3 regions of the Protofrankia sp. CiP1_Cm_nod2 genome follow, and region 1 is predicted to be linked to each of the others. Evidence: riboswitches for the same ligand, from Rfam matches in the RefSeq annotation. Region 1 holds a riboswitch; each other region holds the start of a gene.
The links. A riboswitch is a leader RNA that binds a small molecule or an ion and turns the genes downstream of it on or off. The one in region 1 is predicted to bind cyclic di-AMP.
Positions count from the first base shown of each region.

Region 1 (6,093 bases):
ACGCGCCCGAGCCGGTCATGGGCTGCCCCGGCGGCGAGCGGGACGATGTCACCGGGTAACCGAAAACGTCACCGGGTAACCGGAAACCGACGGACGACACCGCTCCCGACGAAGCCGGGAGTGAGGACGACGGCATAGTGCACCACACCCGACAGAACATCCGTACTCACCCGTTGCGGCCGTCCTACCGGACGGGGAGCGTTCGTCATACCCTTCGCGCAACTTCCCGGCACGGCACACGTCCGAATCGGTAAAATATCACCGAACCGGGCATGCCGCGCCCCGACTGTCCACAGGAGCCAGACCGATGCCCATTGCCACCCCAGATATCTACGCCCAGATGCTCGACCAGGCCAAGGCGGAGGCATTCGCCTACCCTGCGATCAACGTCACGTCGAGTGAAACCCTGAATGCCGCACTGAAGGGCTTCGCGGACGCCGGGAGCGACGGTATCGTACAGATTTCCACCGGAGGGGCCGAATTTCTCTCCGGTACCCGGGTGAAGAACATGGTGCTCGGCGCGCAGGCGCTGGCCGAGTTCGCCCACCATGTCGCCAAGGCGTACCCGGTCAACATCGCGCTGCACACCGACCACTGTCCTGCCGGCAAGCTCGACACCTACCTGCGCCCCCTGGTCGCGATCTCCAAGGAGCGGGTGCTCAGGGAGGGCCGCGAGCCGCTGTTCCAGTCCCACATGTGGGACGGCTCCGCGGTCGAGATCGAGGAGAACCTCAAAATCGCCGACGCGCTGCTGGCGGACACGGCCCAGGCGAAAATCGTCCTGGAGGTGGAGATCGGTGTCGTCGGCGGTGAGGAGGACGGCATCGTCGGCGCGATCGACGAGAAACTGTACAGCACGCCCGAGGACATGTGGCGGACCGTCGAGGTCCTCGGCGCCGGGGAACGGGGCCGCTACCTGGTCGCGGCAACCTTCGGAAACGTGCACGGGGTATACAAGCCGGGCAATGTGAAACTCCGTCCGAGTATCCTGCGGGATGGTCAGCAGTATGTCGCGCAGAAGCTCGGGCTGCCAGCCGGGGCCAGACCTCTCGACCTGGTCTTCCACGGCGGGAGCGGTTCCGACCTGTCCGAGATCCGCGAAGCGGTGGATTACGGCGTGATCAAGATGAATGTGGACACCGACACCCAGTACGCGTACACCCGGCCGGTCGTCGACCACGTCTTCCGGAACTACGACGGCGTTCTGAAGGTGGACGGCGAGGTCGGCGTGAAGAAGCACTACGACCCGCGCAGCTACGGCAAGGCGGCCGAAGTCGGCATGGCCGCCCGAGTCGTGAAGGCGTGCGAGGACCTGCGTTCCGCGGGACGCTCCCTCGCCAACTGACCCCGCTCGGGCGGGACGGCCCCACAACACGCTCGCCAGACCGGGCTTCGTCGTCCGGCTGGCGAGCGTTCGCGTGCGGGTGCCGACCCATCGGCCTCCCGGCGCCCGGGTGACCGGATGGCCGTCACCTTTCAACGGCCATCCGTATATGACGCAGGTTCCGGAAAGGTCGCATCATCGTCGGATCACGGCACTGTACGTATGGTCCTGCCGTTCGACGTGTCTTCGGCTGAATCAGCGGTGTTCCGCGCCGCGGGCGCCGGGCCGGCCGGGCCCGGCTTCCGGCCCATAGCACGCGGATCGCCGGCCCACGCACTGGCTCCTATCCGGATAATCCGGCCCCGATCGCCACCGGCACGGCGGGATACCGAGTTTTCCCGGCAATAAAAGTATGATGAAATCAATAAGCGCGCGTACCCGTGCGCTACCATCCGCTCCCGGGCCCCGACAAGAGCCGCCGGCCCGGTGTGCGCATCCTCACGAAGCGTATTCCCCGCTTGTTCGGCGCCCAGCAATTGTTGTTATGGTCTGCGCCGTGCTCGCGACACAGCGAACACACGTCGGGCGGCACGCCGAATCCTGCCCTCGCCCGACGAAAACCCAAACTCGTGGCAGGAACGGGGGACCCACTTCTGGGCGCCGATACCGGGCGTCCTCGGGGTGAAGCCGCACATGCGGCCGGGCAGTCCCAGCCCGAACCCGACAGCTCACTTCGCAGGCGTGGGGAAGGGCATAAAACCAATATGTCCAGTGCACGTTCCCGAAATCGACAGCACGGAACCGGCCGAATCCGGCTGGGCGCGCGGGCGCTGGTAGTCGCTCCCGCGCTGGCCGCGGCGGTCGGCGGAAGCATCGTGATGTCACAGCCCGCCAGCGCCGCCACCACCTGGGCGCAGCTACGCCAGTGCGAGTCCGGGGGGGACTACACCGTCAATACCGGCAACGGTTATTACGGTGCCTACCAGTTCTCGCTGAGCACCTGGCAGAGCCTCGGCTACCCGGGGCTGCCCAGCGACGCCTTGCCAGCCACCCAGGACGAGGCCGCGCTGAGACTGGCCAACCGGTCCGGCTTCGGCCAGTGGCCGGTCTGCGGCCAGGGGATGGGCGCCGACCAGCTGGTGGCGAGCGCCAGCTCGTCCGGGGCCGGATCGCCCAGCACCGGCACCGGCACCGGCACCGGCTCGGCGGGCGCGGCCGGGTCGACCGGGGCCCAACGCTGGGTGGTGCGTCAGAGCGCGCAGAGTCTCGCGGACAACACGCTGTTCACCACCGGGCTGATCTATCAGGTGCGCTCGGACGTACGAGCCTGGCAGCGCCAGATGAACAGGCTCGGCTACCGGATCAGGATCGACGGCCGCTACGGCCCCCAGTCCGCCTTCGCCGCCACCCTCCTGCAGAACTCGCGGGGACTGCAGGTGGACGGTATCTGCGGCCCACGGACCTGGACGGCCACCTTCGACTGAACACGGCCAGCCAGCCAACCAACCGGCCAACCGGCCGAACAGCCGGCCGAACAGCCGGCAACTGGCCGAACGACCCAGCGGTCGAACGGCCTCTGGCGGACGGCACCGCCCACCGGCGGCACGCACAGTCCGCACACAGCCGGCCCACCCGTGGCTGGACATCCGACCGGACCGGGCTGGCGCGCCATGGACAGCGCAGCCACGATCCCCTTTCATGCCAGGCCTCCGGCCGCATCCAGGAGAACCCCGGATGCGGCCGGCCCGGATCCGGCCCGGCAGGGCCGGGGACCGCTCCGGACGGCTCCGCTTCCCGGAGTGCCCCAGAAGTGACAACAAGCACATTCACGATACGAAAGAAACTTCGTCCGTCACCATAAGTCACAGAAATCGGAGAAGGCGACCCCGCCGCGGGGCGGAGTCACACCGTCAGCTACGGTGACACGTTCAAGGCGCTTAGCCCATTCGGGTGATAACAGTCACGTCGGTGTAGTTCATCCGACACCCCGATTTGCTTCGATAGAACCAGACTCGCTAGAGTCCTCCCCACTCGCCGGATCGGTGAGGCCGCCCGGACGGACGCCGAGTCCTGTCCCCGTTCGGTACGGCCCGAGCTACCGCGGAGCCACAAGGACAGGATCGGGGGAACCACCATCCGGACGTCCGTCCACGGAGTCCTTGGGGTAAAGCCGGCAGTGCCTCCTGGTGCCACCGGCCGGGCCTGATTCCCGCCCGCACCCGACAGCTCACCTCGTAGGCGACGGGAAGGACCGACCCACATGCCGTCTGGTGGCAGGCACCGCGCCCCGCAACCTCCCTCCACCGTCATGAAGGTCCTGCGTACCACCGGTGCCGTGACGGCACTCGTGAGCAGTGGCCTGGCTGTCACGACCGCACCCGCAAGCGCCGCGACCGCTGACGACTTCGCCAAACTCCGCCAGTGTGAGTCCGGCGGGAACTATCTGATCAACACCGGCAACGGCTACTACGGCGCCTACCAGTTCGACGCCCAGACCTGGCATGCCCTGGGCTACTCCGGCCTGCCCAGCGGCGCGCCGCCGACGCTTCAGGACGAGGCTGCCTACAAGCTCTACAACGCCCGTGGCTGGTCCCCGTGGCCGTCCTGCGCGTCCAAGCTGGGCCTGAGCCGTAGCGGCCCGGCACCGTCGTCCAGCGGTATCGTCGCCCCCAGCGCTCCCACCACCAGCCCGGTACAGCGTGCGATTACTCCGGTGCAGCCAGCGATGACGCTGGAACGCGCCAAGGCCCTGCTGAACTCCGAGAACTTCACCGGGACGGCGCTGTCCAGCACACTGGCCGGCGAGGTCCGCCCCGACGCCTACGTCTGGCAGAGCGAGATGCGTCAGAAGAGGTTCATCCTCCAGGTGGACGGACGCTTCGGGCGGGAGTCCCAGGGACTGGCATCGCTCTACTCGTATCTGACCCGGGTGGACGACGGCGGCGCTGGAGTGGTCGGCAAGAACCTCTGGGACGTCACCGTCACCAACCCGACCGTCCTGTAGCATACCGGGTGCACCTTTCGTACCATTTTATGACTTTGAAATTTTGCGGCTAAAGGTCACGGGACGCTCAACGCCGTTCCTTTGCCGCCGGGTCGCGGCCGGGTGCCCTGCCCGCCTCGTACCCCGATCAGGTGATGGACCTGCCGGCTCTCCCCCTCCCGGCGGGTCCATCATCTGACGGACTTCCCCCTCCGGCTGGCTGCGCGGCCGGCCGGATCCGGCAGGATGAGCCCCATGACACCCTCGCCCGAACGACCGGATCTGCTCGGTGGCCCACCACCGGCCAAGCTCACCATCGATCCCGCCGCGGCGCAGGCGCTGAGCGCCGGCGAGGATCCGCAGACCGTCGCCGGCCGTTTTCCCGGCTCCAGCCTCGCCTGGGCAACCCTGGCCGAACGCTCCCTCGACGCCGGCAGCCCGGTGACCAGCTACGCCTACGCCAGGACGGGATACCATCGCGGCCTCGACCAGCTACGCCGCGCGGGCTGGCGCGGGCACGGGCCGATCCCGTGGTCCCACGAGCCCAACCAGGGCTTCCTGCGGGCGCTCGCGGCACTGGCCCGCGCGGCCACCGCGATCGGCGAGACCGAGGAGGCCACCCGCTGTCGCGACTTCCTCGCCGACAGCGACCCCCAGGCATCCGACGTCCTGGGGCTCAAGGCCACCTGAAGCCACCGGAGAGGCCCCGCGCGGCAACCCGCCAGCATGGGCCGCCAACGGCTCGCCGGCACTCTACTGACGTCCGATGTAAGTTACGGGCGATGCAGGCAGAGGCGGATGACGTTCGTCAACCGCACCGGAGAGCTTGCCGCGCTGGAACGCTGGTGGGCCTCGACCGACCCGCGGCCGGTGGTGGTCTGGGGACGGCGCAGAGTCGGCAAGACCGCCCTGCCGCACCGCTTCGTCGCCGGACGGCGGTCGGTCTTCCACACCGACGCCGGCCGCGCCGCCCGCGGCGAACTGGCGCAGCTGTCCGTCGCGGGCTCGCTGGTGCCGGCCAGCGGGACGCGGACCGGCCAGGCCCGATCCGCCTCGCCGTCTGCGCCCGCGAGGAGATCCGCAACCCGCCACCCGGAATCCTCACCGTCACGGCCGACGACATCTTCTCCCCGCTCTGACGCCTTCTCCCCGTCCTGACGCCGCGCCGGGCCCCGGGACCGATCCGCTGTCGACAGGTCGGCAGGAGCACTGAAGCGCGGCGGACACCGTCTCGATCCACGAAGTCCGTAAACCGCCTCGGGTGGGCCGGTGTCTCGGGGCGACGCGGCAAACCGGTCGGCACGACAAACGATGTGAATCCAGGATTGTGGCCACGGCACCGAATTCACGTCGTTCGGCAGCCAACGCCGCGGTCACGGCCGTGGTCGCCGGAACAGCGGACGGAACAACCGCCGGAACAGTGGCCTTGTTGTTTGCTGATACCGGTTTCAGCACGGACAAGGCCCGATGTATGCGGATCCGGTGCATACCGTGCTTCCATGCCCTCTGCCGAACACGAATCCCCGGTCGCCCTGACCAAGCTTGACCCGGACCTGATGGCCTGGCTGTTGGCCACCGTGTTCGACGTCAAAATGCCCGATTACCACCACGCTCGCACCGAGGCCACCGACGTCCGCGTCATGGTCCCGCGCACCTACCACGCCGACGGCATGGTGCTGTTCTGCGATCCGGTGGACCGGCCGCTGCTGGCGGCCGTGCTGGAGATCCAGCGTGGCCGGGACCTCGCGAAACAGCGAACTTGGAAGCTGTACGTGGCCCAACTGGA
Region 1 is NZ_CAKKTL010000125.1:320-6,412, forward strand. Features, by position in the region: gene fbaA (class II fructose-bisphosphate aldolase) at 308-1,345, shown strand; cyclic di-AMP (ydaO/yuaA leader) riboswitch at 1,933-2,081, shown strand; gene NBW84_RS14720 (transglycosylase family protein) at 2,089-2,808, shown strand; cyclic di-AMP (ydaO/yuaA leader) riboswitch at 3,414-3,579, shown strand; gene NBW84_RS14725 (transglycosylase family protein) at 3,585-4,328, shown strand; gene NBW84_RS14730 (DUF3151 domain-containing protein) at 4,563-4,997, shown strand; gene NBW84_RS14735 (ATP-binding protein) at 5,106-5,465, shown strand; partial or broken gene NBW84_RS14740 (hypothetical protein) at 5,807-6,093, shown strand, end outside.

Region 2 (9,730 bases), on a different contig from region 1:
GCCTGGCCCTCGTCATCCCCGTCGTGGACCGGATCCGTGAACGCGTCGACCTGCGCGAGCAGGTGGTGACCTTCCCGCCGCAGCCGGTGATCACCGAGGACAACCTCGTCGTGGGCATCGACACGGTGATCTACTTCCAGGTCACCGACCCGCGCGCGTCCACCTACGAGATCGCCGACGTCATCAGCGCGATCGAGCAGCTCACTGTCACGACGCTGCGCAACGTGATCGGTAGTCTGAACCTGGAGCAGACCCTGACCTCCCGTGATGAGATCAACACCAGGCTGCGCGGTGTGCTCGACGAGGCGACCGGCAAGTGGGGCATCCGGGTCAACCGGGTGGAGCTCAAGGCCATCGACCCGCCGGCGTCGATCCAGGACTCGATGGAGAAGCAGATGCGCGCCGAGCGGGACCGCCGGGCGGCGATCCTGTCGGCGGAGGGCGTCAAGCAGAGCGAGATCCTGCGCGCCGAGGGTGAGAAACAGGCCGCGATCCTGCGCGCCGAGGGAGAGCGGCAGGCGAAGATCCTCGCCGCGCAGGGCGAGGCGGAGGCCATCACCACGGTGTTCCGGGCGATCCATGCCGGCAACGCCGACCAGAAACTGCTCGCCTACCAGTACTTGCAGACCCTGCCGCGCATCGCCGCGGGCGAGGCGAACAAGGTCTGGATCGTCCCCAGCGAGCTGACCAGGGCGTTCGGGGGCCTCGCCGCCTTCGGTGGCCTCGCCGACGGGCCGGACCACACGGCCGGCGGGCAGCCTCGCTGACAGCTTCCCGCCCGGTCCCCCGCGTCTGCGTCTCCGTCCGCGCGGACGTACCCGCGTGTACGTACGGTCACCGTAGTGACGCCGTCGGCCGGTACGTTCTCTCCTGACATCGGAGCCGGGAAACGAGAGCGCGGGAGCAAGGCCACAGCGGCGCCCGCACGGCCCCGACGCCCACCGGAGATCCGTCACCGCTGGATACGATCTAGGGCGTGGACCCGCAAGCGCCTGCGACGGACGTTGTGGGCGTCCTATCCGACACAAAGGATGTACATGACGCCCACCGAACAGCCGGCCATCACCGACACGGACGATCTGTGCGTCGCGACGATCCGCACACTGTGTATGGACGCGGTGCAGGCCGCGAACTCCGGGCACCCGGGCACCCCGATGGCCATGGCACCGGTGACCTACACGCTGTGGCAGGAGTTCCTGCGCTTCGACCCCGACGATCCCTCCTGGCCGAACCGGGACAGGTTCGTGCTGTCGGCGGGGCACGCGTCGGCGTTGCTGTACGCGATGCTGCACCTGGCCGGTGTCCGGGCGGTCGGCCCCACCTATGAGACGCCCGGCGGGCCGGCGGTCACCCTCGACGACATCAGACGCTTCCGCCAGCTGGACGGGAAGTGCCCCGGCCACCCGGAGTACCGCTGGACGTCCGGGGTGGAGGCGACCACCGGGCCGCTGGGCACGGGCGCGGCGACGGCGGTGGGCATGGCCATCGCCGGGCGCTGGCTGGCGGCGCGCTTCAACCGGCCCGGCTTCGACGTGTTCGACCACGACGTGTACGCGCTGTGCGGTGACGGCGACCTGATGGAGGGGGTCGCGGCCGAGGCGGCGTCGCTGGCCGGCCACCTGGGGCTGGCCAACCTGTGCTGGATCTACGACAACAACCACATCAGCATCGAGGGCGGCACCGACCTGGCGTTCACCGAGGACGTGGCCACCCGGTTCATCGCCTACGGCTGGAACGTCACCCGGGTCGGTGACGCCAACGACCGCACGGCCCTGGGCCGCGCCTTCGAGACGTTCCGCCGCGAGCCGCACCGCCCGACCCTGATCATCGTCGACAGCCAGATCGCCTTCGGCGCCCCGACCAAGCAGGGCACCGCCGCCGCGCACGGGGAGCCGCTGGGGGAGGAGGAGATCCGGGCGACGAAGCGGTTCTACAACTGGCCGCCGGAGGCCCGCTTCCTCGTCCCCGACGGGGTGTACGAGCACTTCGCCGCCGGTGTCGGCAAGCGGGGCCGGGCCGAGCGGGACAGCTGGCTGGCCCTGCTCGGCCGCTACCGGGAGGCACATCCCGATCTCGCCGGCCAGCTCGACCTGCTGTGGGGCGGGCAGCTGCCCGACGGCTGGGACGCCGACATCCCCGTCTTCCCCGCCGACGGCAAGGGCCTGGCCACCCGGGACTCCTCCGGGAAGGTCCTCAACGCCGTCGCTGCCCGGGTGCCCTGGCTGGTCGGCGGCTCCGCCGATCTCGCCCCGTCGACGAAGACCCGGCTGACCGTCGACGGCGCCGGGGACTTCCAGGCCGCCAGCCCGGGTGGGCGCAACCTGCACTTCGGCGTCCGCGAGCACGCGTCGGCCGCGGTGGCCAACGGGCTGTCCCTGTCCGGGCTGCGGCCGCTGTGGTCGACCTTTCTGATCTTCTCCGACTTCGCCCGCGGCGCCCTGCGGCTGTCCGCGCTGATGGAGCTGCCGGTCATCCACGTGTTCACCCATGACTCCATCGGGGTCGGGGAGGACGGGCCGACGCACCAGCCGGTCGAGCAGCTCGCCTCGCTGCGGGCCGTCCCCGGCCTGCTGGTGATCCGCCCCTGTGACGCGGGCGAGGTCGCGCAGGCGTGGCGGGTGGTGATGGGCCTGGAGCAGGAGCCGGCCGCGCTCGTCCTGAGCCGGCAGGCGCTGCCGACGCTGGACCGGGCCCGCTACGCCGACGCCGCCGGGCTCGCCCGCGGCGGCTACGTGCTGGCCGACCCCGCCGACGGCGACCCCGAGGTGATCCTGATCGGTACCGGCAGCGAGGTGCACCTGGCCCTGGCCGCCCATGAGGAGCTGGCCGCGCAGGGGGTGCGCGCCCGGGTGGTCAGCCTGCCGTCCTGGGAGCTGTTCGAGCGGCAGCCCGCGCGGTACCGCGAGCAGGTGCTGCCGCCGGCGGTCCGCGCGCGGGTCGTGGTCGAGCAGGCCGCCACGCTCGGCTGGGAACGGTACGCCGGCCCGGACGGGGTGATCATCGGGATGCGGACCTTCGGCGCGTCCGCCCCGCTGCGGGACCTGCAGACCAGATTCGGTTTCACCCCGCGGGCGGTGGTCGACGCCGCCAGGCAGAGCCTGGCCGCCGTCCACGCCGCCGGTGACCCGGCGTAGACCGTAAGGACACGGATCCGCGGCTTGTGACCATGACGTCGACGGCCGGCTGGCCCCCGGGGCGCTTCCGGGGGCCGGCCGGCCGGTCAGCTGGTCAGCTGGTCGGCCGTTCCGCCCCGGTGTATCCGCGCTCGTTCCCCATCGGCCGCTGTCGGTCGTTCCGCGCTCCGGGTGTCGGGCTTGACCTGGGTAGGCGTACCTGAGACGGTGAGCAGGTCCTGCGGTCGCGCGAGCGGTCCTGGGGCTTGGTTGTACACAGGTTCGTCTGGTGTGCAGTTCACTTGGTACAGGGCTGGTTGGCACAGAGGTTGTACAGGGGCAGATGTGGTGGGTACTGGTAGAATTCTGCGTTTCGACGGGGTTCGCGGCTACGGTTTCATAGCGCCCGATGCCGGTGGCGACGACGTTTTCATGCACGCAAACGATCTTCAGGACGAGAAGCACCTGTTCCAGCCCGGAACGCTGGTGGAGTTCGAGGCGGAGGAGAGTGACAGGGGCCCGAAGGCCTCGGTCGTCCGTCTGATCCGCCGGGCTCCGGCCCGTCCGGCGCCCGTGTATCCGGTGGTCTCCCCAGGTGTGGTCAACGGGCGTTCGAGCGCCGACGACGACGACATGTGCGACGTCCTCACCGTCGGGGAGTTCCGGCATCTGCTGACCGAGACGCTCATCGAATCGGTGCCGACCCTGACCGGCGGCCAGATAAGCCAGATACGGCAGCGACTGACCACCCTCGCGCAGGCGCGCGGCTGGGTCGAGTCCTGACCGACGCCGCTCCGCCCGGGGCCCTGCCTGGCCCGGGGCGGACCGGCGGCCCCGCTGGTGCCCGGGCGTCACTGATGCCCGGACGCTGCGCCGTCCGCGCTGGCCATGCCGCCGGCCGCGGCGTGCGCACGTCCGGGTTCGTGGCGTTGCTTCGGCGGTCCGTGGGCCCACCCGGGCGATCCACTGCGCCCGACAGCGCAAACGCTGTTTCGGGCAGTGCAAATGCTGTGCCCGACAGTGCAAATGCTGTGCCCGACAGCGAAACACAACGGTGGAAAAAATGTTGTTGCCGGTCCGCATCGGCCGTTTCACGATACGCGCTGGTTAACCATGGGAGCGGTGTGTAGCGCCATCACGCTGCGGCCAGCTCGTACCGTCCCGGCAGCCATCCTGGGACGGCCCGCGTAAATGATGCGTACGGTGAGTGTTGTGCGCCGACATGCCGAGAAAACCGCCGCTTGCGGTTACCAAAAGTAGTTCGCTACGTTGGCCGGGCTCTCAACGGCACCGGACCGCACGCCGAGTTCTGTCCACGGTCCGGTGTCTTCCGACTAGCGATCGCCAGGACAGAAGCGGGGGACCCACCTTTCCGCCGGACGTCGCCACCACGGTGGCCGTCCTTGGGGTGAAGTCGGCCGCGCAGGTATCCGCGCGTCGACCGGGCTTCCCGGCCCGAACCCGACAGCTAACCTCGCAGGCGTATGGGAAGGATCATCGTTGCCTGCACACCAGGTGAATTCAGGTCCGGCTGCCGTAGGTCATCCCAGTCCCAGTTCCAGGCGCGGTCGTCATCGCGCGCCCACGACCCGCTCCGCCCTCGGCCGGATATCGGCACGTACCGCGGTTGCCGCCGCGGCCACCGGTACCGTCGCCCTCTCCGGGCTGGCCGCACCGGCCCTGGCGAACGACCGTGGCGCGGGCACGGGCGGGACGGGGTGGACCGACGCCGCCACGGCCGGCACGACCACCGCGGCCGGCACGACCGCTGCCCGGCCCGCTACCTTCACGATCACCCCGGCCGTCTGGTCGGCGGCCTCGTCGCCGGCCGCCGCCGCGGGCGTGCGCACGCTGTCGGCGCAGCCGGTGAGTTTCTCGACGTCCACCAGTGGTTTCGGGGCGAAACTCGTCTATCTGGCGTCGAAGCAGGCCGGAAAGCCGTACGTGTGGGGTGCCGAGGGGCCCCGGGCGTTCGACTGCTCCGGCCTCGTCCAGTACATCTACAAGCAGCTCGGCCGCAGCGTCCCGCGGACGGCCAACGCGCAGTACAACGCCTCCCAGAAGATATCGAAGAATGCCCGGCAGCCCGGTGACCTCATTTTCTTCGGCCGGCCGGGCGGCATCCACCACGTAGGGATCTACGCCGGGAACGGGATGATGTGGGCCGCCCCGCACACCGGGGCCGTGGTCCGGCTCCAGAAGGTCTACACCGGCAGCCATCTGGTCGGCCGTATCAGGTGACCCGCCCGCCCGGGCCGGGCTGGCGGCCACGGGGTGTTCGGGTGCCCCGGGCGGACAGCGCGGGCAACAGCCGGCGGCCGCCGCGAAAATTTCTCCCGGCCACTGCCGGGTAACTGTTCCTGGAGCCCCGGGCAGGTCCGGCGCGGGTCCCGCGCCGGATATCCAGAAAATTCCGGCCGGAGCGCACGGTGCTTCTCCCGGAGCGCTCCGGAAATGACCGGGAAATTTTCTGGACGAATGCGGTCGACGGCCTGCGCCCCGGTCTGCCCGACGTGTTCCAGTCGATCAGGCGCGCTGGGAAGAGCAAACCGTCGGCTGCTCGAAGGAAATGCTGTCCTGGCGCCGCCAGTGAATTTGACGAGCCATTTCGACGATACTTTTGGATGAGAAACTGATCATGTCCAGGGGAAGACACAGAAAACCCGGCCGGTGCAACGGCGCGGCATTGGTGGGCACCGTCGGGCTCATCGGGACGACGGCCGGAATGATGCTGACCGCGGCCCCGGCCAGCGCGGCCGGGCCGTCCGGGCCCGCCGTCGTCGCCGACACGGCCATCGCCCGTGTCGCCGCGAACGCGGGGCTGCCCAGCTGCCGAGGGGTGCCGCTGGGCACCTGGGTGGCGGTGGCGCTCGCGGAGTCCGGTGGCAACGCCAGGGCGCGTAACGCGCACGGTGAGGACTCCCGCGGGCTCTGGCAGATCAACGCGCGGGTCCACACGGGCTGGCTGGCGGGCCGGAACCTGTACGACCCGGCCACCAACGCGTGGGCGGCGAAGAAGGTGTGCGACAGTCAGGGCGTGCGTGCCTGGAGCGCCTACACCAACGGTTCCTACCGCCGTCATCTGGCGCGGGGGAACGCCGCCGCGGCAGCGGCGAAAGCCAGCCCGGCGAGCATGTCGACAACGCGGTCGAGCGCCCCTGTCCCGCCCGTCAGCGGGATCAGCTACATCACCCGGAACTGTTCGCTGCCAGCGTCCACGGCAACCGTGAGAAACGGCAGCAAAATGCGTACCGAGGTGGCCGCGGTACAGCGGCGGCTGACCGGTATCGGATATCCTCTCACCGTCGACGGGATATTCGGCCCGCAGACCACCAGGGTGGTCAAGGAATACCAGCGGCGGCACGGCCTCGCGGCCGACGGAACAGTCGGCGCCCGCACCTACGCCCAGCTGTTCCCGTGCGGCTGACGGCTGGGTGCCACTGACGGCCCTGGGTGCCTCCCCCTCCCTCGGGCACCCGGGGCGCCACCGTCCGCGGGCGGCCACCGTCCCCGCCTGGGCGGGCCGGTGGCCGGCGGCCGCCCGCGGACGTTCGCCCACCAGGCCGCGACCGGCGTGAGTCTGTTGTCGTGTATGTTCATGTTTTCTGGCCGTATCAGCGCATTCTGGCTGTATTGGCGCATGCTGGCAGCATCAGTACATTCTGGCTGTATAGGCGCATTTTTGCCATATCGGCGTACACCGCGACAAACTCGTGCCGATCTTCTCAGGTGAGTGCCAGTTCCTGCGGGACGACGATGACGTCGACGAGCGCGCCGCGCCGCCACACCGTCAGTTCGAGCGGGCGGCCGATGGTGTCCTCCGTCATCAGCCGTTGCAGATCCCCCGGGGTGGCGACCGGCTGCCCGGCGACGGAGAGCACCAGGTCGTCGGCGAACAGGCCGGCGCGACCGGCCGGGCTGCCCGCGACGACCTCGGCCAGCCGCACCCCGTGCCGCCGGCCGGACCGCTCGGCCAGGTGTGGCGGCAGCGGTGCCCGGGTGCTGGCGACCCCCAGGTAGGCGCGCCGTACCCGGCCGTCGCGCATGAGCGCGGCGAGGATGCGGCGGGTGGTGGCGTTGACCGGGACGGCGAGCCCGAGCCCGATCCCGGCGACGGCGGTGTTCACCCCGACGACGTGGCAGTCGGCGGTGACCAGCGCGCCGCCGGAATTGCCCGGGTTGAGCGCGGCGTCCGTCTGGATCACTTCGTCGATGACGCGGACGGTGGCGCCGGCCCGGGTGGGCAGGGAGCGGCCGAGTGCGCTGACGACCCCCGCGGTGACGCTGCCGGTCAGGCCCAGCGGGCTGCCCACCGCGACGACGAGCTGACCGACGGAGAGCGTGTCGGCGTCGCCGAGCGCCGCCGGGGCCGGCGTGCCGCTACGGGCCCGCAGCACCGCGAGGTCGGAGAGCGGATCGGCGCCGATCACGTCCACTTCGCTGTGGGTGCCGTCGGCGAACTCGGCCATGCCCGCCGCGCCGCCGCCGGTCTGCCGTCCCGCGCGCCTCGGTCCGCTGTCGACGACGTGGGCGGAGGTGAGCAGGAAGCCGTCATCGGTGAAGACCACGGCGGATCCGGCTCCCTCGCCACGCGGCGTCCGTACCCGCAGGCTCGCGACAGCGGGGGAGACGGTGGCGGCGACTCGGGTGACGACCTGTGAGTAGGCATCGAGCGGATCCTGCATCCCGGCCTCCTGTCCCGCTTACATAATTACATCATGAGAAGCAGTGGACGCCGGACAATGTTCCCCGGGCGTCCGCCGGACGTCCTCCTGGACGTCCCCCTGGAGCGCCGGTCAGGTAGCGCGGAGCCCATCCACGACCACCCGCACAGGCCATGATCCAGAAGAGTTTGTCGTTGTGTACGCTTTTTGGCCGTAAAAGCGTACACAACGACAAAATTACGCCGATCTTCTCCGGCGGCCGACGTCCATCCAGGCCTGTTCATTCCCCGTGCCGGTGCCCGGCGGTATGGCGGCGCCGCGCCGGGACGGCGTCTGAAGGTAGGTTCACCGACGTGGTCGAGGTGTCCAGGCAGCGCTTCGAGGCCCTGGTGGCCGAGGCGCTGGACAGCCTGCCACCGCAGCTCGGCCGTCAGATGTCCAACATCGCGGTCGTTGTCGAGGACGAGCCGCCGTCGCCGGGGCTGCTGGGGCTCTACGAGGAGGTACCGCTGACGCAGCGGGGCGACTGGTACAGCGGGGTGCTGCCGGACCGGATCACGATCTACCGGCGGTCGATCTGCGACCTGGGCCGGACCGAGGAACAGGTCGTCGGGCAGGTACGGGTGACCGTCATCCACGAGGTGGCCCATCACTTCGGCATCGACGACGGGCGGCTCGCCGAGCTCGGCTGGGGATAGGACCCGCCGGCGGCCACCGCGGCCCCACCATCCGTCGGCGTGCCATCCGTCGGCGTGCCATCCGTCGGCGTGCCATCCGTCGGCGTGTCGTGCGGTGCGTCCCGGCCGGGCGGCAGGGCCAGCGTCGAGCCACGGCCGGTGTAGCCGTCGCTGCCGTCTGGAACGGCGTGGCCGCTGTGCCGTCGTGTGTCGCTGTGTCGCTGTGTCGCTGTGTGGTCGTGTGCCGCTGTGCCTGTTGCCCCGCTCCGGGCGAAGTCGCCGTTTGTAGCGTCCTTGTTGGCAGATAGTTGACTTGTGGTTGCTCTACGTGTCTACTTCATGTCGTGGCCAGTCAGCTACGGAAAGTCGTCGTCTGGCCATCTCGTCGCTGTTGAGGCGACGTGTCCCGCAGCGCCGCGCCGGTACGCGAGCTGCCGGTGCATGAGCTAGCCAAGGAGCAACTGTGCGTAGAAAGCTGAAAGCGGCCTTCGCCACCGCCGTGTTGGCAGGCACCCTGGGGACCGTGCCGCTGCTGGCCGGGCAGGCCACCGCCGCCAGCCCGGCCGGGACGGACGGCAGGACGCCCAACCTGCAGGCGGTCGGCCTGACCAGCGATGGCGGCAGGCTGGTCCCGTTCTCCACCCGGTCCCCGCAGCGCGCGGGGGCGGGGGTGCCCGTCACCGGGCTCATCGGCCAGGACACCTCGCTCATCGGGATCGACTACCGGCCCCAGGACGGGCTGCTCTACGGCGTGGGCAACGGTGGCGGCGTCTACACGCTGAACACCACCACCGGAGTGGCCACCGGAGTGTCCCACCTGGGTGGCCCGCCGTCCGGTTTCACCTCCTTCGGCGTCGACTTCGACCCTGTCGACGGCCTGCTGCGCGTCGTCAGTGACTCGGGGCTGAACCTGCACCACGATGTCGTCACCCATGTGACGACCACGGACACCCCGTTGTCCGCCCTCGGTGCCACCGCCGTCGCCTACACCAACAACGACAGCGACCCGGCGACCGGCACCACGCTGTTCACCATCGACACCAACCTCAACCAGCTGGCGATCCAGGCGCCGCCGAACAGTGGCACCCTCACCACGGTCGGCGCACTCGGCGTGGACCCGGCTCTCAACGCCGGTCTCGACATCTACAGCACGGTCTCCGGGGGCACCTCCGTCGACGCCGCCGGGTTCGCGGCGCTGTCGGTCGCCGGTCAGTACGGCCTCTACTCGGTCAACCTGCTCACCGGGCACGTCAGCCTGATCGGGCAGTTCCCGGCC
Region 2 is NZ_CAKKTL010000001.1:38,537-48,266, reverse strand. Features, by position in the region: gene NBW84_RS00205 (SPFH domain-containing protein) at 1-767, shown strand, start outside; gene tkt (transketolase) at 1,038-3,134, shown strand; gene NBW84_RS00195 (cold-shock protein) at 3,459-3,896, shown strand; cyclic di-AMP (ydaO/yuaA leader) riboswitch at 4,446-4,611, shown strand; gene NBW84_RS00190 (hypothetical protein) at 4,685-4,999, opposite strand; gene NBW84_RS00185 (C40 family peptidase) at 4,980-5,354, shown strand; gene NBW84_RS00180 (peptidoglycan-binding protein) at 5,752-6,540, shown strand; gene NBW84_RS00175 (trypsin-like peptidase domain-containing protein) at 6,839-7,798, opposite strand; gene NBW84_RS00170 (metallopeptidase family protein) at 8,131-8,475, shown strand; gene NBW84_RS00165 (DUF4394 domain-containing protein) at 8,918-9,730, shown strand, end outside.
Region 2: it holds a riboswitch for cyclic di-AMP, as region 1 does, so the genes downstream of both, NBW84_RS00185 (C40 family peptidase) here and NBW84_RS14725 (transglycosylase family protein) in region 1, are expected to answer to the same signal.

Region 3 (7,143 bases), on a different contig from region 1:
TTCGCCACTGCCCGGAGGATGTTCCGAGGCCGCTCTGGAGCTGGTCCGGGACCGACATGGGACGGGTATGACGGGGTGTCGGTCACCGGCGCGGCGGCCCGTGGCACGCTGGGGAGGCGATGAGCACACCCTTCCCGCGCCGGTTCTCCGCCCGCACCCGTGCCGCCCTTGCTGTGGAGAAACTCGCGTCCTCGGCTTCCCGCCAGCTGGGACGCGGATCCGGTGAGATGATCGGCGGCAAGCTTGCCCTGCGGGTCTCCCCGGAGATCCTGTCCGAGGTCGCGGCCGGGCAGCTGGTGGCCTGCGTCAGCGGGACCAACGGCAAGACCACGACCACCCGGCTGCTGGCCCGCGCGCTGGGCACGCTCGGCCCGGTCCGCAGCAACAGCGGTGGCGCCAACATGGCGGCGGGCGTGCTGGCCGCCCTGTCCAAGCCGCCCTACGACGCGGCCGCCGCGCTCGAGGTGGACGAGATCTGGCTGCCCAAAGTGGCCAGGCAGATCCAGCCCCGCGCGGTCATCCTGCTCAACATCAGCCGTGACCAGCTCGACCGGTCGAACGAGACCCGGCGGATCGCGAGCCTCTGGCGTGATCTCGGCGCCGAGCTGCCCGGCGCGACCGCGATCGCCAACGCCGACGACCCGCTGGTGGCCTGGGCCGCCGCCGGCTGGTCGAACCAGGTCTGGGTGTCGGCGGGCCAGAACTGGACGGCGGACGCGATGGTGTGCCCGCAGTGCGCCAGCCTGCTGCACCGCAACGCCACGGGCTGGTGGTGCGGCTGCGGGCTGGCCCGGCCTGAGCCCCTTGTCTCGGTCACCGGGCCGCACGAGCTGCTCTGGTTCGGCCGTCACCTCACGGCGTCGATCGACCTGCCCGGCCGGGTGAACCTCGGCAATGCGGCGATGGCCGCCGCGGCGGCGAAGCTCTTCGGGGTCGAGGTCGAGCAGGCGCTGGCCGCGATGACCGGCCTTGAGGACGTCCAGGGCCGCTACCAGGAGGTCGAGCTCGGCGACTCCGGTACCCGCGGGCGGCTGCTGCTGGCGAAGAACCCGGCCGGCTGGGTGGAGATGATGGAGCTGCTCAACAGCACGCCCACCCGGCCGGTGATCGTTGACTTCAACGCGCAGACCGCTGACGGGCGTGACCCGTCGTGGATCTGGGATGTCCCGTTCGAGCGGCTGCCGGGCCGGCGGGTGCTGGTCACCGGTGGGCGCAAGGAGGACATGAGCGTCCGGCTGGCATACGCGGAGATCCCGCACACGGTCCATCCCGATGCCGAGAGCGCGGCGGCGGTTCTGGACGAGAAGATCGTCGATGTGGTCGCGAACTACACCGCCTTCCGCGACATCCTGGGGCGGGTCGCCCCGGTGAGGACGAACAGTTGACCAAAAAGGTGACCAAAAAGGTGACCATCCACGGTGACATGACCGGGGCCGCGGCATGAGCCGGGAGTCGGCGACCCGGATCGCCCTGATCTACCCGGAGCTGCTCGGGACGTACGGCGACGGCGGCAACGCGACCGTGCTGGCGCAGCGGCTGCGCTGGCGTGGCCTGCCGGCCGAGGTGATCGGCGTCCCGGCCGGGGAGCCGGTGCCGGCCGGCTGCGACATCTATCTGCTCGGCGGCGGTGAGGACGAGCCGCAGGTGCTGGCCGCCGAGGGGCTGCGCCGCAACAGCGCGATCGCGCACGCGGTGGCCCAGGGCGCGGCCGTGCTCGCGGTGTGCGCCGGATACCAGGTGATCGGTGCGTCCTTCCCCGCCGGTGAGGGCCGTATCCACGACGGCCTGGGCCTGGTGGACGTGGAGACGCGACGCTCGTTCGAGCAGCCGGTGCCGCCACGCGCGGTCGGTGACATCGTCGTCGAGCCCGTCCCCGAGCTCGAGCTGCCGTTGCTGCTCGGCTACGAGAACCACGGGGGACGTACCCGGGCACTGCCCAACGGGCACGGCCGGCCGCTCGGGATCGTGCGCAAGGGGGTCGGTAACGGTACCCCGGACCACACCGACGGTGTCGTGGACGGCCGTGTGATCGGTACCTACCTGCACGGTCCGGTCCTCGCGCAGAACCCGGCCCTGGCCGACCTGCTGTTGTCCTGGGTGCATGGCTGGCTGCCGGAACTGGCCGGCCCGCCGGAGACGGAGGTGCTGCGCCAGGCACGCCTGCACGCCCTGGACGTCCATGCCTGACCCGGGGCCGGGCGGCCGCGGGGAACCTTCGGTGGGCGCGGGAAGCAGCCGGGGGGCCTGCGCCCGGACGCGGGGGGAGCGGCCTGTCGCCCGGTGCCCGGCCGTCGGCCGTCAGTCCGTCCTGACGGCCGGCGGGGTGGCGGGTGCGGGACACGGCTCGTCGTGCTGCGGCGGCAGATGGGCGCGGTCGTGTTCGGCGATCGCCACGTTCAGCCGGCTCAGCAGCGCGCCGAAGACACCGAGTTCCTCCTGGTCCCAGGTGCGTACCAGGGTATTGATTTTTTCTACCCGTGCGGAGCGGGTGGCGAGGTAGCGTTGCTGGCCGCGGGTGCTGAGTCTCACCAGCGTCGCCCGCCGGTCGCTGGGATCGGTGGCGCGTTCCACCAGCCCGGCCGTGACAAGCGCGGCGATCTGGCGGCTCACCGTGGAGATGTCCAGGGCGAACACCGTGCCCAGGGTGGTCAGCCGTACGGCGCCGTGTTCGTGGATGTGGCTGAGCAGCAGGTAGGCGGAGCGGTCCAGAACCGTCCCGGACTCGCCGGCGATGGCCATCCGGAAGCGTTCGGCGCGCCGGCCGAACACCGACAGCTCGTGTTCAATCTTGATCAGTCGATGGTCGAGTTCCTGACCACTGTCCACTTCGGCCTCACCCCTGTTCCGGCAGCCGTATGCCCCGCAATCCGATGTTGTCGAGATTCTGGTGGATACACCACGTCAACGAACGAGCCGTGCCGTGGTTGCCGTACCGGACATGCCTGTTTGACTACTTTTAGTAGTCAATCGGTATCGCAAGCTGACTGGGTGTGAGACAGCGCACTCCGGGTGGCCCCGACTTGCCCGCGACGCGAGGCGAATCTGCCGAATCGACGGCTCCTGGTGTGGTTCGGTTGTCTCGTGGTGTCGAATCCGCTGAAAGCCGGGAAACAGCTATGGGCCAAGAACCGCAAGCGGGTGCTGATCATCGGTGCCGTGCTCGTGGTCGCCTGGATCTACGTGTCTCGCTCGGGTAGCCCGGATACCGAGCGGGCGAAGATACCGGCGGGGTACGCCTCCGCCGAACGCGAGCTCGCCGTTCATGCCGACGCCGACCCCGGCAAGCCCCTGCCGCTGGTCCTCGTCCTGCATGACAACAACAGCGACGCGGCTGCGATCGAAAAGATCACCGAAGCCTCGACGCTTGCCGACCGGCAGCACTTCGCCGTGGTCTACCCGGAAGCCGTGGACGGCGAATGGAGGTTGGACGACCCCCGGGGCGCGGACGTGCAGTACCTGCGTGACGTCGTGCGCTACGTGTCGGAGAAGCGGTCGAAGATCGACCAGTCCAAGATCTACATCTGGGGTCTTGGCGAAGGTGGGCGGGCCGCCCTCACGATTGCCTGCGGGGCGCCTGACAACAACCTGAAGTTCGCCGCCGTCGCGGTGGTGGGGCCGGTCGGGCAGGTCCCGAACTGCCCGTCGGGAACCCATGTCCAGCATGTCGACGGGACGTGGGACAAGCAGGTCACGCGCAGCCTGTGGGACTTCTCCAGGAAGCCCAAGGCGTAGGAGCGGGCATCCGGGGTTGGGAGGCCCGCGGAGAAGGCGTCTGATGAGGTTCCAGCCTCGGCCGCGCATCCGGTCGGTGGGAGAGGGCGGCTCCCGCCGACCGGCCGGACTGTGGGGGGGGTCCAGTACGACCGGCCGACGGAAGCCTCTTGTTCCGCCGGGCTTTCCGAGCTGGGGGGGTTGGCTCGGTCCAACCAGCGGAAGTCATCATCGCGGGATGCCGCGGAGCGCCGCCAGGCCGGTGTCGACGTCGACAAGATCGACCTGGCGGCAAGGTTCACGCACAATCGGAGGGGGAGGCCGCGCGGGAACCCGCCTGTGAATTGTTTCTACAGTATATTGGTTGCCACTACGCGAAGCCGCGTACTGACAGCCGGATGTGGACGCGGGCTGACCGGTTCGCTCAGAAAACCCGGCCGACGGAATATGACGTGGTATAGATGGCCCTCAGCGAGACGACATCACCTGACTTGGGTGCCACCCACATCTTACCATCGCCCGCATAAATACCGACGTGGTAGATGTTACCTGGTGCGCCGTAGAAAATCAGGTCACCTGGCTGCTTGTTGTACTGCGATATCCTGGTGGTCGCCTCGTACTGTCCCTCGGCGGTGCGGGGGATGTTGCGTCCCAGCTGCTTGAAGACGTACTGGACCAGTCCTGAGCAGTCGAACGTGTAGGGGCCCTCAGCGCCATAGACGTAGGGCTTCCCGGCCTGCTGGGCCGCGAGATACACCGCCCGTTCACCCAGCGAGCTGGCGGCCGCGAGCGCGCCCGAGATGGCGTTGCTCATGGTCGGGGCATCGAGGCCAGTGATCTGGGGAGAGCGCTGCACGGGCGGGGTGTTGGGAATCACGGTCAACGTGCCGACGTTCGTCGACCGTGTCGAGCGCAGGGCGTCGGTCCCGTCGAAAATCGCAGTGATCTGCGTGGTGGTGAGAACCTTCGCGGTGTAGCTGGTGAAGCCCTGCTCGTTGGTGTAGAGGTGCTTGAAGGTGGCCCATCCCTCCGGCAGCTTCACCTGGACCTTGACAAGCTGATTGACCAGCGGTGCGTGGGTGACCGCGTCCTCGAGGGAGAACCCCATCTCCACCGGCTGGTCGGCCTTCACGGAGACGTCCGGATTCGTGACTTTGAGCACGACGCCGTTCTTGGGATGCAGGTCGGTCTGGTTGAGTACCTGGCTGGTGACCGATCCGGAACCACCCGTGGACAGCGGATTGATGGTCGAGGTGCGCAGGTTGGCCAGTGACGCCTGGCTGCCGAACTGTGATCCAAGCGTTATCGGCGAGGTGACGGAGGCATCGTCGGAGTTCGAGTCGGCCGTGGCGCATCCGGCCAGGGCGACACCGGACACCGCGACGGTACCGGTGGTCACCACGGCGACAGCGGCCCGGGCTCGCGAGCGGCCCGTTCCGGGCTGCGGCGCGGGCGCGCGATGCCGGCCGCGTGCCGGACGGTCGACGTGCCGGTCGATCGGGTGCTGGCGGGACGACGGCGCAGCCGCCTGCGACGAACGCGATCGTACTGCTGGATCAGGCTGCACATCATGCGCAGACAAGGTTGTGATCCTTCCCGTTCGCCTGCGAGGTGAGCTGTCGGGTTCGGGCTGGGCTGCCCGGTGGGTCGCGCGACCATCGCGCTGCACACTTCACCCCGAGGGCGACACCGCGGTTCGATGCCGTCCGGTGGAGGATGGGTCCCCCGCTCCTGCCCTGGTGACGACTCGGAGGGAACACCGGGACCGTGGGCAGGATTCGGCAGTTCGGCCCGGTGCGTCGTGACGTCGGCGCGAGACTAGTTCATACGGATGGCGCTAGTAAACACTAGTCCCTCACAACTACCCCAAGTAGTTGTATGAAGTGTCATAACCGGCTCTTCTACCCCATCCTCCTTCGCCGGCCGGGGCGGCGCCGGGTGCGACCGGCTGGCTTGTGGCCTTCGGTCGCCCGACTGACGTGCCGCTTTCCGTGACTTGCGGGATGCGGAGGATGACAATACGCCATAGCGGCGACAGACGGTCGACCAGGAGCCTTCGAGTACAGATAGTGAGCAATACTGCTACGTTAAGTAGCGATCAAGGCTGCCCATTGGCGGTACTCTGCTCTTTTTGCGAAAATTGTCCGATTGGTTGATGCCGAGTTGTCGGCCTTCTGACGCGTGTCGGAATGTGACGTCGTACTCTGGCAGTGCCTCGTCCGGATCGGTCCTTCCAGGTCAGTCACGTGATCAGGGCAGCGTGACGGATGATCAGGAATCGTGCCGATGCTCCCCGGGGAGGCGCTCGCCATGACGCGGTCCGCGTCGGGGTCCGTGCCGGACGGGCGTGGTGTGCGCCAGCCGGACGCGCCCGCCTCCCGGCCGCGTCCTCGCCGGGTGGGCGTTGTTGTGATTGGCGCGGGTGTCGCGGGCCTGGTGGCCGCGGTCGTGCTGGCTCGTCGGGGTATCGACACGCTCGTGCTCGAGGCCGCCAGTCGGGCCAGGGTGGAAAGCCGTCCACGCGCCGGGCTGCTCGGGCCGGCGGCGGTGGACGCCCTGGAGCGCAACGGGCTCGCCGACGGCCTGCGAGCCGAAGGTGTGCCGCACCACGACTGTGAGTTCCGACATCGTCGCAGAGCGTTTGTCGTCGAGTATGCTCGCCATGCGGGCGGACGCCACCACGTTGTCTACCCGCAGCAGAAGCTTGTCGCCGACCTGGTTGCCGCCTACCTTGCCGCGGGTGGCGTCATCGAGTTCGGCGTCACTGACGTGATGTTGGGCGCGCTGGCCTCCGACCACCCCGCCGTCTCCTTCGTCACGGCCGGCGGGCAGCGGCAGGTGGTGGAAAGCCGTTTCATCGCGGGCTGCGACGGCCATCATGGTGTTTCCCGAGGATCGATCCCCGAGGGCGCGTTACGCTCCATCCGGCAGCGCGACAGCGCATGGGCCTGGCTCGCGGTCCTGGCCGCGGTCGCCCCGTCCACCGATAAGATCATTTATGGGGTCAGTCCCCGGGGGTTCGCCGGCCACATGCTGCGCGACCACCGGACAAGCCGCTTCTACCTACAGGTGGAGGCCACCGCCGACGCCGCGGCCTGGCCGGCCGGGCGGATCTGGGCGGAACTGCACGCCCGGCTCGCCGTGGACGCCGACTGGGAACTGGCGGAAGGGCCGCTGCTGGAGCCGCCGAACGTCATCACGATGGACTCGGTCTTCTACGAACCGATGCGCTTCGGGCGCCTCGTACTGGCCGGGGACGCCGCGCGCCGGGTACCACCGGCGGCGGCCAAGGGCGCCGGGCTCGCCATCGTTGACGGCGAGACACTCGCGCTCGCGGTGGTGGCAGCCCTGCACGACGCGGACGAACGCCCGCTGGACGCCTACTCCGAGGTGTGCCAGGGCCGGGCCTGGCTGGCACAGGAAGCATCGGCG
Region 3 is NZ_CAKKTL010000023.1:154-7,296, reverse strand. Features, by position in the region: gene NBW84_RS04320 (MurT ligase domain-containing protein) at 120-1,385, shown strand; gene NBW84_RS04315 (type 1 glutamine amidotransferase) at 1,441-2,187, shown strand; gene NBW84_RS04310 (MarR family transcriptional regulator) at 2,299-2,826, opposite strand; gene NBW84_RS04305 (PHB depolymerase family esterase) at 3,082-3,732, shown strand; gene NBW84_RS04300 (C40 family peptidase) at 4,136-5,110, opposite strand; cyclic di-AMP (ydaO/yuaA leader) riboswitch at 5,299-5,474, opposite strand; partial or broken gene NBW84_RS04295 (4-hydroxybenzoate 3-monooxygenase) at 5,998-7,143, shown strand, end outside.
Region 3: it holds a riboswitch for cyclic di-AMP, as region 1 does, so the genes downstream of both, NBW84_RS04300 (C40 family peptidase) here and NBW84_RS14725 (transglycosylase family protein) in region 1, are expected to answer to the same signal.